Regions from separate parts of the Shewanella sp. ULN5 genome, predicted to be linked through region 2. Evidence: predicted binding sites of a transcription regulator. Region 2 holds the regulator's gene; the other holds the start of a gene.

Region 1 (7,621 bases), on a different contig from region 2:
ATTACCGCAGGGTCGCTACCGGTATAAGCGCCTGCATCATTAAATTTAATCACGGCACCTTTCCAACCAGAAGCATTCACTGCGCTTCGGGTATCATTTGGAGCTGGATCAGGTTGACCATCACCATCTGTATCAATTTTATACTGCCCTGCCGCACCATCTAAACTTACCGGTTTGCCATCGACTGCGTAATAAGCAACCCAGTTACTTTCACCGGTATATGACCCATCTTCAGGTTTAATAAAGTAAGTGGTCATAATATGTGATTCACCCAATGAGTCATAGATTGTTACAGAGGTTGAATTATTAAATGTATCGGGATTTGTTGGGTCAAAAGCTGCAGGGTCTAGTGCTGACTCTCCTACATTTAGATTCATTTGTAAACCGACTTTACCTGACATTACCGGGCTACCAGCAGTATCAGGGATTTTAATCGGCTGGGTGGTAGTTAAACTCACTGAAGTTGAATTACCATCTTTATCAACAGGAAAACCTTGTAAAAAATTACCTGCCGAATCAACCATATAATTTGCAGAATCGACCTTAAACGCACCAGCACGAGAAAATGACTGATCACGGGTGCCAAGCTCAGATGAGGTGACAAAAAAACCGCCACCACTGATCGCCATATCTAATGAATTACTGGTAAATTGCAAGCTTCCCTGGTGAAATTGTTGTGCGACCTGAGTGGTCGTTGTACCACCACCCACTGCCGTTTTACTGTTTGAGAAGATTGAATTAGCGTAAACATCCGCAAATTCGGCACGTGACTCTTTAAAACCAATGGTATTGACGTTAGCAATATTGTTGGCTGTGGTATTTAAATCTTTTTGAGCGGCTGCGATACCACTTAGTGCGATGTTAAAAGACATATTTCACCTCAAATAATCAGGTTTTCTTAAATGACAAATTATTGTCACAAGTTAAATTGTTAAGATTCAGATACCGCGAGTACGTCGGTCAACTTAATGCCGCCAATCCCACGTAAATTCAAAATAGCGCCAGTTGCGGCAGTACCTAGTGAAACACTAGTCACATGGGCATATGTTGACACAGGTAAGTCTTGTGATTGCCCATCAACTTTACCGCTCGCTTTAATGGAATAACTTCCCTCAGCGACAGGCTCACCATTTTTATCTAATCCATCCCAGGCCACATCCACATTGCCGCCTGCACTGCCATCAATTTCATAGGTTTTAATCAATTGACCAGCTTCATCTTCTATTCGAATCGTAATCTTATCAATTGCTTCTGGTGTACTTACCACACCTTTTATTTCAGAACTGCCTGCGGTAATTGCACCTGTATCAGATGGGATTAACACTTTACGTCCCACTAAACTAGACGCTTGTAAAGCTTGGCTAGAACTCATCACACCATTTAAATTCAGAATTTCTTTATTTAAATTAGCAATACCATCTACCGTTGAAAACGAGGCCATTTGTGCAATCATTTGATCATTATCAACCGGCTTAAACGGGTCTTGCATCGAAAGCTGTTGGCTGAGCAGTGCAAAAAAATCTTCCTGCTTAAGCATTTGATCTTTCGCTTCAGGCGTTTCCGGTTTTTCTGGTAAGCGAATACCATCTAGAAAAGGATTACCCGTACTTGTGGTAGTCGAATTTGACTGCACAGTGTTTTTACTTACCGTACCGGTATTCGTTGATGTCGATGCCTGTTGCGGCAAAGACTGACTGCTATAAGGATTAACGAGGCTCACAACTTACCTCCTACAATAGTCATGTTATTTACCCATTCTAAGTGTTTGTTGCAGCATAGATTTAGCGGCATCAGCTACTTGAACATTCATTTGATACGAACGTGACGCTGAAATCATATCGGCCATCTCTTCCATGACATTCACGTTTGGCTTGTAAATAAAGCCATCTCCATCAGCCATTGGATGATCTGGTGCAAATTCTTTCATCAGGGGCTTATCACTTTCAACAATGCCACTGACGTTAACGCGATGGGCACCAGATTGCTGGTGATTCGCTTTTGCCATTTCAGCTTCAAAAACGGGATGACGTGCTCGATATGTTTTATCAATGCTACTTGATACAGAGTCAGCGTTGGCGATGTTACTTGCAGTGGTATTGAGCCTGACAGACTGAGCCGTCATACCTGAACCCGCTACATCAAAAATATTAAATAAGCTCATAGTTAATCACCTCGCAATGCTTTACGCATTCCAGAAAACTTACTTTCTAAAAACCCCAATGACATTTGGTATTCAAGAGAGTTTTGCATAAAGGCGGATTGTTCTTGCTGCATATCGACCGTATTGCCATCACCCGTATCAGGCTGATTGGGCACTCGAAACTTTACATGCTGCTGACTGAGTGCAGTTAAATCGAAATGTTTTTCGTTGGAAGAACTCATCGTCAAACCTTTTTGACGAGAACTTGCTGCTTGCATCGCAGAGGCAAAATCGACATCACGCGCTTTATACCCTGGGGTATTTGCATTCGCTATGTTGCTTGATAATACTTCAGCGCGTTGCGCCCTAACACCCAGAGAGTATTGATGTACCCCAAGTGCATTATCAAAATTAATCGCCATAAAATTGCCTCCATCAGCTAACTGATAGATATAAAGCAAAGGTTATGCCAATTATTTATTAATAAAGGGGAAATATAGAGAGGAGAGCATGTGTCAACAATAACACATGCTTTTCAATAGATTAACTAGGTTTTCTTTTGATAATAAATGCCAGGATTACAACGAACCATATCAAATTCATCTGTTAACCCAGCAATAGATTCTGACGCTCCAAGAAATAAAATCCCTTTTGGATTTAATGCGGCAGCAAATTGCCGCAAAATTTTCGCCTTTGCCTCAGGGGCAAAATAAATCAGCACATTGCGGCAAAATATAATGTCGTACTTACCAAGAAGCGTATAACTTTCAAGTAAATTATGTGCTCTAAAGTTAACTAAGCGTTTCACATTATCTTTGATTTTCATATTACCGTTAGGTAAAGCATCAAAAAACTGACGCTTACGCTCTTCAGATAACCCACGCGCTAATGCCAAACCATCATATTCTGCATTTTTACAACGCTCCAACATCGACGGAGACAAATCGGTTGCCTGAATGGTGATACCGCCAGGCAGTGCACCAGGTTTACGTTGCTGATACTCTAAAGCCGTCATTGCTAATGAGTACGGCTCTTGACCAGAAGAACACGCAGCAGACCATATACGCAATGAACGACCTAATTTAGAGTATTCAGGCAACAAAGTGTTATGCAGTAAATCAAAAGGATAACGGTCACGAAACCACAAGGTTTCATTAGTGGTCATAGCGTCAATCACCTCAGCACGCAACTGGCGTTCTGTCGGTTTCATTGAATGTTTAACCACTTCTGAGAGTGAAGGTAAATTGTACTTGCCCATTAACGGCGCAAGACGACTACGCACTAGATATTGTTTGTTCTCACCTAATACGATGCCGCTGTGTTGTTCTAGGAACAACCTAAATTGATTATATTCTGCTTCTGCGAGTGATTTATCTGTCACATTCACATCCTAATATAATGAGTGATTGTTGCCCTATTTCATTAGGGCTTTTACGCATTAACAATACTCATGAACTTGCCATGTTGTCTACTGCGATCAATAGACGATGATTATAAGCTTAAATGTTTGTTAACTGCCGCGGCTAATTCATCTGGATTAAATTTTGCAATAAAGTCATTCGCGCCAACTTTTTGTACCATAGCCTGATTAAACACACCACTTAATGAAGTATGCAGCACGACTTTAATATTTTTCAATTTTGGATCATCTCTGATTTCAGCAGTAAGGGTATATCCATCCATTTCTGGCATTTCAATATCTGAAATAATCAAAGGGATCTCGACAGAAACATCATCCATTTCTTTGGCAATGTTTTTAAGTTTTTCTAACGCTTCACGGCCATCTTTAGCGGTATCAATTTGCAACTTAAGTGACTCAAGTGAACGAATAATCTGCTTACGAGCAACCGCAGAGTCATCAATCACCATAATGTGATAATGCTGTTCTCTATCAATGGTTAATTGCTCATTGACTTCTTCACTGATCGCCGTTTTAACGGGTGATATTTCATCAAGAATTTTTTCAACATCTAAAATCTCAACAAGCTCACCTTCAATTTCCGTTACTGCGGTTAAGTATGAATAACGTCCTGCGCCCTGTGGAGGAGGCATAATTGCAGCCCAATTCATATTAATAATCCGTTCAACCGAGCTGACTAAAAAGCCCTGCACACTGCGGTTGTATTCAGAAATGATAATGAAGCAATTCTCAGTAGACGTTAATGGTCTACCACCTGTAGCAGCACTTAAATCGATAACAGAAATAGTCGCACCACGAATATGTGCCACGCCTTTAACAAACGGGTTCAATTTTGGCAAAGTCGTTAACGGTGGGCACTGAAGTACCTCTTTAACTTTAAAAACGTTAATACCAAAACGTTGACGTCCATTAAGTTTAAACAACAGTAACTCTAATCGGTTTTGACCAACTAATTGAGTTCGTTTGTTGACGGATTCCATGATACTCGACATAACACTGCCTTTTTTTATTAAAATATCCGAATAAATAGATACTAGCCTGTTTTGCTTCAAAACATAAATTGAAACTGGATTTCTTGTCGGAATATGACAATGTAAAATCATCGTCCGCAAGTAAACTGAACCAATTAATGCACTTTGTTATGCCGCTACTTTATATAGGCATATTTTTTGCTTGTTATTACTTGTAAATCATAAATCAAGAATAATCTACTAAAGCAGTCAATCTACTGTCATTACAGCTTAGCAACTTATTCATCATTTCACGTAAAATTAAGTATAGGTGCAATCTAGCAAAACAAGCTAGTATCTCCACTATGAAAGTATATTTTTTGTGTTTTTTCTATTTATTGTTCAATTCATTAGCAGTTTTTGCGAATGAAGATGCTAGCGTACCTTCCTTATCGACCATTAGCCAATTGGCTGAAGAGGTTGTCAGAAAAAAAATTCAATTAGAACCCAATGCTAAGTTACTCATTACGCCACAAAATTTAGAAGGCAGACTGACACCGCCCCGCTGTTTTGCCCCAATAACCGTTGAATTAGCCAGCGATCGCGAAATTGGCAGAAACAATACCGTCAAAATAAGCTGCAACAGTCCAGATTATGATTACCCTTGGCAGATTTACTTATCAGTTCGAGTCGAAATCATGTTTCCAGTTGTGGTGAGTAGTGAAATCATCTCACCAGATACTTTACTCACAGAACAGCAATTACAAATCGAATATATTGACCAGTATAGTCTTCGGGGGCAATTCTATGCGGATATTAATGACGTTTTAGGCAGTAAAACCAAACGAAGAATTAATAAAGGAACGCCCATTTTGAATAGCCACTTATGTTTTGTCTGTAAAGGCGATGCCGTATCAATCTACGCCAACAGCCAGAACTTACAAATAAAGACATTAGGTGAAGCAATGCGTGATGGAAATGTAGGTGAATCAATTAGAGTTAAAAATGTTAACTCAAACAGAGAATTAGAAGCCACAGTGATTGGCGTTGGCGAAGTAGAAGTTAGAATGTAAAATAAGCTAAAGTTTTTCCCCACAGTGCCGATAGCCTGTATGGAAAACCAAAATTAACGCTGGAGCCTATCATGGCAATTGACATTAACAAACTTAAAACAGCTACGCCTACGCCAGTTACTGCGCGTGATGCAAAATCAACAAACAACGCAGCTAAAGCAGCACCACAGGCAGCAACTGCAAACGTAAAAACAGATTCGGTAAGCATTACGCCGCAAGCACAAGAGTTACAAGGTGCACAGGCTAAAATGGCAAGCTTACCCGAAATAGATCAAAAGAAGGTGGCTGAAATCAAACAAGCCATTTCTGAAGGTCGCTATAAAGTTGACCCTGAAAAACTTGCAGCCAACATTGCAAGCTTTGAAGCTGAACTTAGCGGACTGAAGTTCCAAGAAGAATAGCAGACGTTTTACGGCAGCTGCCTACAAGGACAGTTTTTGCTTTAGTCTATTCTTGAGAACAGTATAGTATGAGAATCAGGCACCTATTGGTGTCATAGACAGGTATTTCCAAAGCAAAATAATCTGAGTATCAGTATGACAGCACTTTCAACCTTACTTTCACATCAGCACGGTATTCTTACGTCGCTGAAGTCTCTAATTTCTGCCGAAAAGCAAGCATTACAAGCGCAAGATGCAGACAAGTTATTGAAACTTGCCCAAGAGAAACAACAATGCCTGATAGCATTAAAAACAAATGATGAATCTCTGGCTAATCATCCAGAACATTCATTACTGACAACTGATCCAGAATTAGTTGAAAAAGTTTCCGCCGCCAAAGCAATTTTAGCCGACTGCAAAGATATCAATCAGCAAAATGCCAGTTTAATTGAATTAAATATTGCAACCTTAAATAGGTTCTCCCAGGCTATGCAGGCGAGTCGTAATTCATCCAGCTTAACCTACAATGACAAAGGCAAAACCTCGACTATTTCTACCCTTGGGAATGATTTTAAAGCATAAGTATTGATCATACTCATTAAGGTTTAGTTTTAAAATTGGGCAATATAAGACTCAGGGTATCTAACAAACCTTAGTAACCCCGAATGAATGGCAAGAGTTTAGGGTGCTTAGTGCTTAGTGCTTAGTGCTTAGTGCTTAGTGCTTAGTGCTTAGTAGTAAAGTTGTTCAAGATTTACAATTGAAACAGAAATGATGCGTTCGCATCATTTCTGGTTACTAGATAAGATATTAAAGCCCTAAAAGACTTTGTTTCAAGCTGTTCTGAGCGGGTGCATCACCCAACCAAATTTTTATCAAAGCTTGGCGAAATAACTCCCCCTTCACCTCTCCCTGAGGCTGCTCATTCTTGAAACTGGTAACGCCTTCATTCTTGGTTAAGACGAACGAAAACTGATCACCTTGTTTAATTTCAGCATTGAAAAGCCCCATAAACTGGGTGATTTCAGCTTTTATACTCGAAGAATCGCCATTTGTTGCAGCATCAAATCCTTCGCTGATAGCATCAACCATTTTATCGGAGGTGATCATGCCCGACGTAATATTCAAACGAATCACCGCAACAGATTGTTCAAGCACAGCCGTTAAATTATCCTGGGGTGTCGGTAAATATAAGCTACCAACATATAAATCCATGAAGAACTTACTGCGAACGCCAGCTCCATTTAATATCAGCTCTTGCGACTGGATCGTTAAAACCTCCTGAACATCAACACCCGAAACGGTTTTGGCATGGAGTAACGGACTGACCAGCAGTGCAGCGGTTAACGTTAAAACAGATAATACTTTCATGTAATTGATTCTTTTAATAAGGAGCTACGAAGGGAAGATTTAAAACCATCAAATAAATTAACCACGAATGCCTAATCTATACTGGCCATTTTGCTCAAACATCAAAGCTTGTTTGTGATTTGGTGAAATCAATAATGGGCCATCATCAAAAAACAAAAAGCATTTCCAATTGCGAACAAATACATCCCATCGAGTTTCAATCACCTGATATTTTTCATAACAAAAATACACCAGCGCATCATCAGGCCATTGAATATGCTCAATTAGCGCTTCAGGTAACGAATTAT
Region 2 (7,621 bases):
CTGCTTTGCTTGGGGCGATTAGCGTAAGTTCTAAAACCCTGAAGCGAGAAATTCCATTGATGCTAGCGGCAACAGTGCTTGCCGGTTATCTGATCCACGACGGCATGCTGGCCCGCTATGAAGGCATTATATTATTAGTGGCCTTTTTGTCTGTCATGGGCTGGTTTATTTACCAAGCAATGACCAATAAAGACACCGATATTATGGGCGAAGAAATGGATGCCGAGATCCCTAAGGATGTCCCTACAATTCGTGCTATCATGTGGATACTCGTCGGTATGGTTTTATTACCGTTATCAGCAGGTTGGATGGTAGATGGTGCGGTAGGTATTGCAAAGATTTATGGATTATCTGATTTAGTGATTGGATTAACCATTATTGCTGTTGGCACCAGTTTACCTGAACTTGCCGCATGTATTGCCGGAGTGTTAAAAAAAGAAGACGATTTAGCTATTGGTAACATAGTTGGCTCGAATTTATTTAATATTCTTGCGGTACTCGCTATTCCAGGGCTAATCTCACCAGGTGAAGTTGATGCAACGGCAATCGACAGAGATTTTTATATGGTATTGGCCACCAGTATCGCATTAGCAGTATTAGTGTTATCTAGTGGCGCAAAGCAGCAACTCACTCGTTGGCATGGCATTTTATTATTATTGACCTTTATTGCGTACCAGTACGTTGTCTTCACCGCTCATTAAAGGGGCGTAAAGGACTTTACCAAGAGAGACAAACATGGCAAACCAAACTCAATTTCGTCAATGGGGCCGCAAGGTCATTGATATTGAAAAAGCAGCATTGGAACATCTTTATCAATTTGTTGATTCAGAAGCATTTGAACAAGCATGTGAATTAATCATGCAGTGCAAAGGAAAAGTCATTGTCATGGGCATGGGAAAATCAGGTCATATTGGCAATAAAATATCGGCAACCTTTGCCAGTACTGGCACACCCGCATTTTTTGTTCATCCTGGGGAAGCCAGTCACGGTGATTTAGGGGCTTTGGCAAAAAATGACATTATTCTGGCCATATCTAACTCAGGTGAATCAAGCGAAATACTCACACTGATGCCAGTAATACAACGTATGGGAGTACCTGTTATTGCCGTTACCGGTAAACCTGACTCCAATATGGCAAAATTAGCCAAATTACATTTGTGTATTGAAGTGCCAGAAGAAGCTTGTCCGTTAGGGCTAGCACCAACATCAAGTACCACAGCAACTTTAGTCATGGGTGATGCGCTCGCGGTAGCCTTATTACAAGCAAAAGGTTTTACCCGTGATGATTTTGCCTTATCCCATCCGGGTGGCTCTTTGGGCCGAAAATTACTGCTTAAAGTAAATGATGTGATGCATCAGGGCAACGACTTACCCTTGGTTAAACAGGATATCTGTATTACTGAAGCGCTGTATGAAATATCCAATAAAGGCTTAGGCATGACAGCCGTTGTCGACGATAACAATATATTAGTCGGTATTTTTACCGATGGTGATTTACGTCGTGTGATTGACGCTGAAGTGAACTTGCGTACCACACCTATTTCACATGTTATGACCAAACACTGCGTGACAAGCCCGGCTAACATCTTGGCTGCACAAGCACTGCAAATTATGGATGAGAAAAACATCAATGGTTTGATTGTCGTAAATGAACAACATCAACCAATTGGCGCATTAAATATGCTCGATATGGTTAAAGCAGGGGTAATATAAACATGACAATTCAAACGCCAAGCCATCAAGGTTTTTACGGCCCAATTAGCGATGATATTTGGCAGCGAGCGAAAAAAATTAAACTGCTGATTTGTGATGTTGACGGCGTATTTTCTGATGGCCGCATTTATTTGAATAACAGTGGTGAAGAAACCAAAGCTTTTCACACCCGCGATGGTTACGGTGTTCGTTCAGCACTAACAAGTGGAATAAATGTAGCCGTTATTACCGGACGTAAATCTCAAATCGTCGAAAACCGCATGAGCGCTCTGGGTATAAAAGATATTTATCAAGGTGTTGATAATAAGTTTGTCCCGTATGAAGCATTAATCAAGCAATATAACGTAGCTGCAGATGAAGTCGCTTATATCGGTGATGACATGGTTGATTTGCCAGTTATGAAAGTGGTTGGTTTAGCGGTTTGTGTTGCTGATGGCCATCCCTTTGTTCGTATGCATTGCCACATGACAACACACATCAAGGGCGGTCATGGCGCATTGCGTGAACTCACAGATTTACTATTGTTAAGCCAAGGCAAATTTGAAAATGCCCACGGTATGAGTATATGAATCGTACCACACTCGCCATCTGTGCATTCTTTGGCTTAGCGTTAACTTTGTACTGGCAGGTACAGGATAAACGCAACAAAATGGCACTGGTAGTAGACACACGTATTGAGCGGCCTGATTTTGTCGCTGATGACCTGCATACTACAGAATTTAATACGCTAGGTTTAGTCGACAGTAAAATGAGCGCTACACACATGGAGCATTACTCCATGACTAATACGACTTTATTTACTGACCCCGTATTGCTACTTTATCCACAAAACGGTAAAGCGCAATGGCAAATAACCGCAAAAAACGCCACGCTTGAACAACAGACAAATAAAGTCAGTTTACAAAATGATGTAATAATCAATGCCATTGACATTGAAGAGCCGCTACAATCGCTCGAAACACAGCAAGTCACCTTTGATTTAGAAACCATGATTGGCCGCTCTGAAGATCCGGTTATCATTAAAGGTAATGGTTTTTTAATTAATGGCTTAGGATTATTTGCCGATCTCAATGCAGAAGAAATTACCTTGCTCAGTGAGGTAGAAGGAACATATGAACCACATTAAGTTTTTATCCAAATCACTCTGTAAGGTCAGTGTTCTTGCAACATTTGCTATCGCGGCACTGGCGAACAACGTCATGGCCAAAGAAGGCGATCTGCAACAAGAGCTGAAAATTGCCGCGGTAAGCCAACGTGCGGACATTAAAAATAACCAGATTATTTTTAATGGCCCAGTAAAAATCACCCAAGGTAGTATTAATATTAATGCCGATGAATTACGCGCATTTTCAGCTGAAAATGGCCAAACTAAAACGTTGATTGCTATTGGTAATCCCGCAACGTTTTCGCAGGAATTAGATGATGGTCGAATAGGCACCGCCAGTGCCAATGAGATCCGCTACGACCTAGCCACGACAGGTTTATTATTAACTGGCAATGCCAAGTTAGATCAGGCCGGTAGCAAAGTGACGGGCAATGTTATTCGCTACAATATCACCGCCCAAGAGCTGATTGCAGAAAGTACCGGTAAGGGAGAAGACCGTGTTATTACCATCATTCAGCCTGAAAACTTCCAAACCGAAGATGTACCGAAACAAAAACTTCCTGAAATTCCGTTAAAAAAGCAAGGTAACCAATGAGCCAAATTACCTTAACCGCTGAAAATTTAGCTAAAAGCTATAAAAGTCGTCAAGTTGTAAAAAGTGTCAGTTTAACGGTAAAAACCGGTCAAATTGTCGGCTTGTTAGGTCCTAATGGCGCCGGAAAAACCACCACCTTTTATATGGTGGTAGGTTTAGTCAAAAGTGATAACGGTCGTATTTTAATTGATAATGATGATTTGACTGCAGATCCAATGCATTTACGTGCTCGCAAAGGAATCGGCTATTTACCACAAGAAGCGAGTATTTTTAGAAAGCTAACCGTTCATGACAACATTATGGCCGTTCTGCAAACGCGCAAATCATTAAGCCAGGATGAACGAATTCAAGAGCTGGAAAGTCTTTTAGAGGAATTTCATATCACCCATATTCGAGACAGTTTAGGCATGTCCCTTTCTGGTGGTGAAAGACGTCGAGTTGAAATTGCACGTGCATTGGCCGCAAATCCTAAGTTTATCTTACTCGATGAACCTTTTGCCGGTGTTGACCCCATTTCAGTTATTGATATTAAAAAAATTATTCAACAACTGAAAAGTCGTGGCCTTGGAGTGCTCATTACTGACCACAATGTTCGCGAAACCCTTGATGTTTGTGAGCGCGCTTATATTGTCAGCCAAGGCAATCTCATTGCCGAGGGAACACCTGATGAAATACTCAACAATCAACAAGTACGAGCAGTATACTTGGGCGAACAATTCAAGCTATAGTTAATGTAAGCACAACAGATAGATGCTTTGAAAATACCAACACTTCAGTAAGCTTTTATTGTGGTGTTTCACAATGTATTTAAACAACATTTGCGAAATACACTCGTGTGAAACGGTGTAGCAAACGGAAATCTTCTAGGGATCAGCAGTAATGAAAGCGTCACTCCAACTTAAAATGGGTCAACATCTGACTATGACCCCACAACTGCAACAGGCGATTCGTTTGCTGCAGTTATCGTCTTTGGAGTTACAGCAAGAAATTCAACAAGCATTAGACTCAAACCCTTTGCTTGAAATGGAAGATGAATTTGCAGAATTTAACAACAAAAATGACCAACAAAAAAACCAATCAGAAACTGATTTTAGTGAACTAGTCGCGCCAACAATAGAAAAAGACACCTCAAGCGTTGATACAGCAGAATCGATGACAAAAGAGCAAATGTCTGATGATTTGCCTATGGATACGACCTGGGATGAAGTGTACACCGCATCTCCGATGGCCAGTTCTGGATCGGGCAGCATGCCAAGCGATGACATGCCTTTTCAAGGTGAAACCTCAGAAGGTTTGTACGAACACCTTGAATGGCAGAAGAATCTCACTCCTTTTTCTGATACCGACCTAGCCATTGCCACCGCCATCATCGATGCCATTGACGACACAGGTTATTTAACCCAAAGCACCGAAGACATCTTAGAAGCAATGGGAGACGAATCGGTTGAGCTTGATGAAGTTGAAGCGGTACTGAAACGTATCCAACATTTTGATCCTATTGGCGTTGCCTCTCGCGATCTCCGTGAATGTTTGCTGATCCAGTTAATGCAATATGATCCCAATACACCTCACATTGATAACGCAAAAGTGCTTATCAAAGATTATTTAGATTTAATTGCAGGCAGAGACTTTCGCACATTGATGCGTAAAACCAAGTTAAAAGAAGATGAACTTCGTGAGGCTATTGAGTTAATTCAATCTTTGAATCCACGCCCTGGTTCGATGATCACCCCGCAGGATGATGAATATGTTATCCCCGATGTTTCGGTGATGAAAAAGAATGGTCGTTGGGTTGTTGAATTAAATCCTGACAATATGCCCAAAATTGGTATAAACCAGCAATATGCGGCGATGGCAAAAAGCAGTAAAAGTCAGTCTGACAGCCAATTTATTCGCGGTCACTTGCAAGAAGCTAAATGGTTTATTAAAAGTTTAGAAAGCCGCAACGACACCTTATTAAAAGTGTCCAATTGCATTGTCCAGTTCCAACAAGGTTTTTTTGAGTATGGTGAAGAAGCCATGAAACCTATGGTACTGAATGACATAGCTGAAGCGGTAGAGATGCATGAATCAACTATTTCGAGGGTCACAACTCAAAAATACATGCATACTCCGCGCGGATTATTCGAATTAAAATACTTTTTCTCTAGCCACGTCAGTACCGACGACGGCGGCGAGTGCTCATCAACAGCAATTAGAGCCTTTATAAAAAAACTGGTTGCTGCCGAAAACCAAAAGAAACCATTAAGCGACAGTAAAATGGCGGATCTTTTGGCTGAACAAGGGATTAATGTTGCACGTCGTACTATCGCGAAATACCGTGAGGCGATGATGATCCCCCCCTCAAACCAGCGTAAGAGTTTATAATCTACCTAGGCAATTGGAGGATAAATATGCAAATAAATTTAACAGGTCACCATGTTGAAATTACTGAATCATTACGCGAATATGTCACGATAAAATTTTCAAAGCTTGAACGACATTTCGATCAGATCCATAATGTGCATGTCGTGTTAAATGTCGAAAAACAACAGCAAAAGGCAGAAGCAAAAGTCAGCTTAAATGGCGCTGAAGTATTTGCAGCTGCTGATCATGCCGACATGTATCATGCAATAGACGCCCTGATCGACAAACTCGATCGTCAGGTTATTAAACACAAAGAGAAACTATCTAAGCATTAATGATGGAACTTAGTACCATCCTGCAGCCGGAATGCACCTCCTGTGCCTCACCGGGCAGTAAGAAAAAGGTACTGGAACTTATCAGCGATTTAGTCGCTGCCCAGTACCCATCCCTTTCTTCGCAAGAGATTTTCGAAAGCCTAGTGGCCAGAGAAAAAATGGGTAGCACAGGAATAGGCTCTGGCATTGCAATCCCTCATGGTCGATTGACGACCATCGAACACCCCATTGCGATTTTTATTAAATGTGAAGAACCCATTCCATTTGATGCCATAGATAAACAACCCGTTGATTTGTTATTTGCCTTATTAGTTCCAGCGGAACAATGCCAACAACACCTCAGCACTTTATCTTCGATGGCAGAAAAGCTATCAGATAAACTTATTCTCAAGCAGTTACGTAAAAGTAGTAACTCCACTGAACTCTATCAGGTTATCACTGCATGAAATTAGTTATTGTATCGGGCCGCTCTGGTTCAGGTAAGTCTGTCGCACTAAGGGTATTAGAAGACCTTGGTTACTACTGTGTCGATAATTTACCTGTGGCATTGATTGGAACATTATTGGACCAGCTTACTGGCAGCCGCGATCAAATAGCGATTAGTGTCGACGTACGTAATATTGCCGACCAAGGAAAAGTACTACAAGAACAACTTGCTAAGTTAGGTAGCGATACTGAAATCTGTAGCTTTTTCTTAAACTCTTCAGACAAAGTATTACTTAAACGTTATAGCGAAACCCGCCGGTTACACCCTTTATCTAAGAATCAAATATCACTTCTAGAAGCAATTAAATTAGAAGGGGTGTTATTAGAACCTATCGCGAATGTGGTAGACCATTATATTGATACTTCAGCATTAAACATTTACGAATTGAGCGATCAAGTGCGTGAAATATTGATGGGCAGTGTTGATAAAGAGTTAGTCATTAACTTTGAATCATTCGGCTTCAAACATGGCATGCCAACCGAAGCAGACTTCATGTTTGATGTACGTTTTTTACCTAATCCTCATTGGGAAGTAGAACTGCGCCCTTATACAGGGCTCGATAAACCAGTACAAGAATTCCTTGGCAACCAGCCTTTAGTCAATAAGTTTATTTGGCAAATTGAAAATCTATTTGAAACTTGGATGCCGCATCTTGAGCGTAATAATCGCAGCTACTTAACCATCGCGATTGGCTGTACCGGTGGACAACATCGTTCTGTGTATATTGCAGATCAGCTGGCAAAACGTTTCTCGAATGATAAAAAGCATACGGTTCATGCAAGGCACCGAGAACTAGCAAATAAGGTTAAATAACGTTATTTAGCAGATTATTGGAGTCAGTGTTATGAGCCTTTTACAACGACAAGTCACCATTTCAAATAAATTGGGGTTACACGCTAGAGCCGCTACAAAGCTGGTGATACTGGCCAATGAGTTTGATGCCAATATCACCTTGATTCAGGGTAGCAAAACGGCCAGTGCAGCCAGTGTCTTAGGCTTACTGATGTTAGAAAGTGGGCTAGGTAAAACAATTGATATCA

Evidence for each region. The regulator sigma-54, encoded in region 2, starts transcription at its own class of promoters, with help from an activator protein. The targets are predictions, from matches to a motif close to GTTGGCACGNNNNTNGNNT.
Region 1: the regulator sigma-54 is predicted to act here: its motif matches at 4,717-4,735, upstream of flgA (flagellar basal body P-ring formation chaperone FlgA).

What each region holds. Positions count from the first base shown of each region.
Region 1 covers NZ_JAPJEE010000001.1:187,345-194,965, forward strand. Annotated here, with positions in the region: gene flgE (flagellar hook protein FlgE) at 1-872, opposite strand, end outside; gene flgD (flagellar hook assembly protein FlgD) at 932-1,720, opposite strand; gene flgC (flagellar basal body rod protein FlgC) at 1,745-2,161, opposite strand; gene flgB (flagellar basal body rod protein FlgB) at 2,164-2,562, opposite strand; gene ORI98_RS00805 (protein-glutamate O-methyltransferase CheR) at 2,688-3,527, opposite strand; gene ORI98_RS00810 (chemotaxis protein CheV) at 3,632-4,552, opposite strand; gene flgA (flagellar basal body P-ring formation chaperone FlgA) at 4,876-5,583, shown strand; gene flgM (flagellar biosynthesis anti-sigma factor FlgM) at 5,655-5,984, shown strand; gene ORI98_RS00825 (flagella synthesis protein FlgN) at 6,120-6,545, shown strand; gene ORI98_RS00830 (chalcone isomerase family protein) at 6,774-7,334, opposite strand; gene ORI98_RS00835 (DUF2947 domain-containing protein) at 7,392-7,621, opposite strand, start outside.
Region 2 covers NZ_JAPJEE010000012.1:77,892-85,512, reverse strand. Annotated here, with positions in the region: gene ORI98_RS12570 (calcium/sodium antiporter) at 1-701, shown strand, start outside; gene ORI98_RS12565 (KpsF/GutQ family sugar-phosphate isomerase) at 736-1,713, shown strand; gene kdsC (3-deoxy-manno-octulosonate-8-phosphatase KdsC) at 1,716-2,282, shown strand; gene lptC (LPS export ABC transporter periplasmic protein LptC) at 2,279-2,839, shown strand; gene lptA (lipopolysaccharide transport periplasmic protein LptA) at 2,913-3,413, shown strand; gene lptB (LPS export ABC transporter ATP-binding protein) at 3,410-4,141, shown strand; gene ORI98_RS12540 (RNA polymerase factor sigma-54) at 4,293-5,780, shown strand; gene hpf (ribosome hibernation promoting factor) at 5,807-6,094, shown strand; gene ptsN (PTS IIA-like nitrogen regulatory protein PtsN) at 6,097-6,540, shown strand; gene rapZ (RNase adapter RapZ) at 6,537-7,394, shown strand; gene ORI98_RS12520 (HPr family phosphocarrier protein) at 7,426-7,621, shown strand, end outside.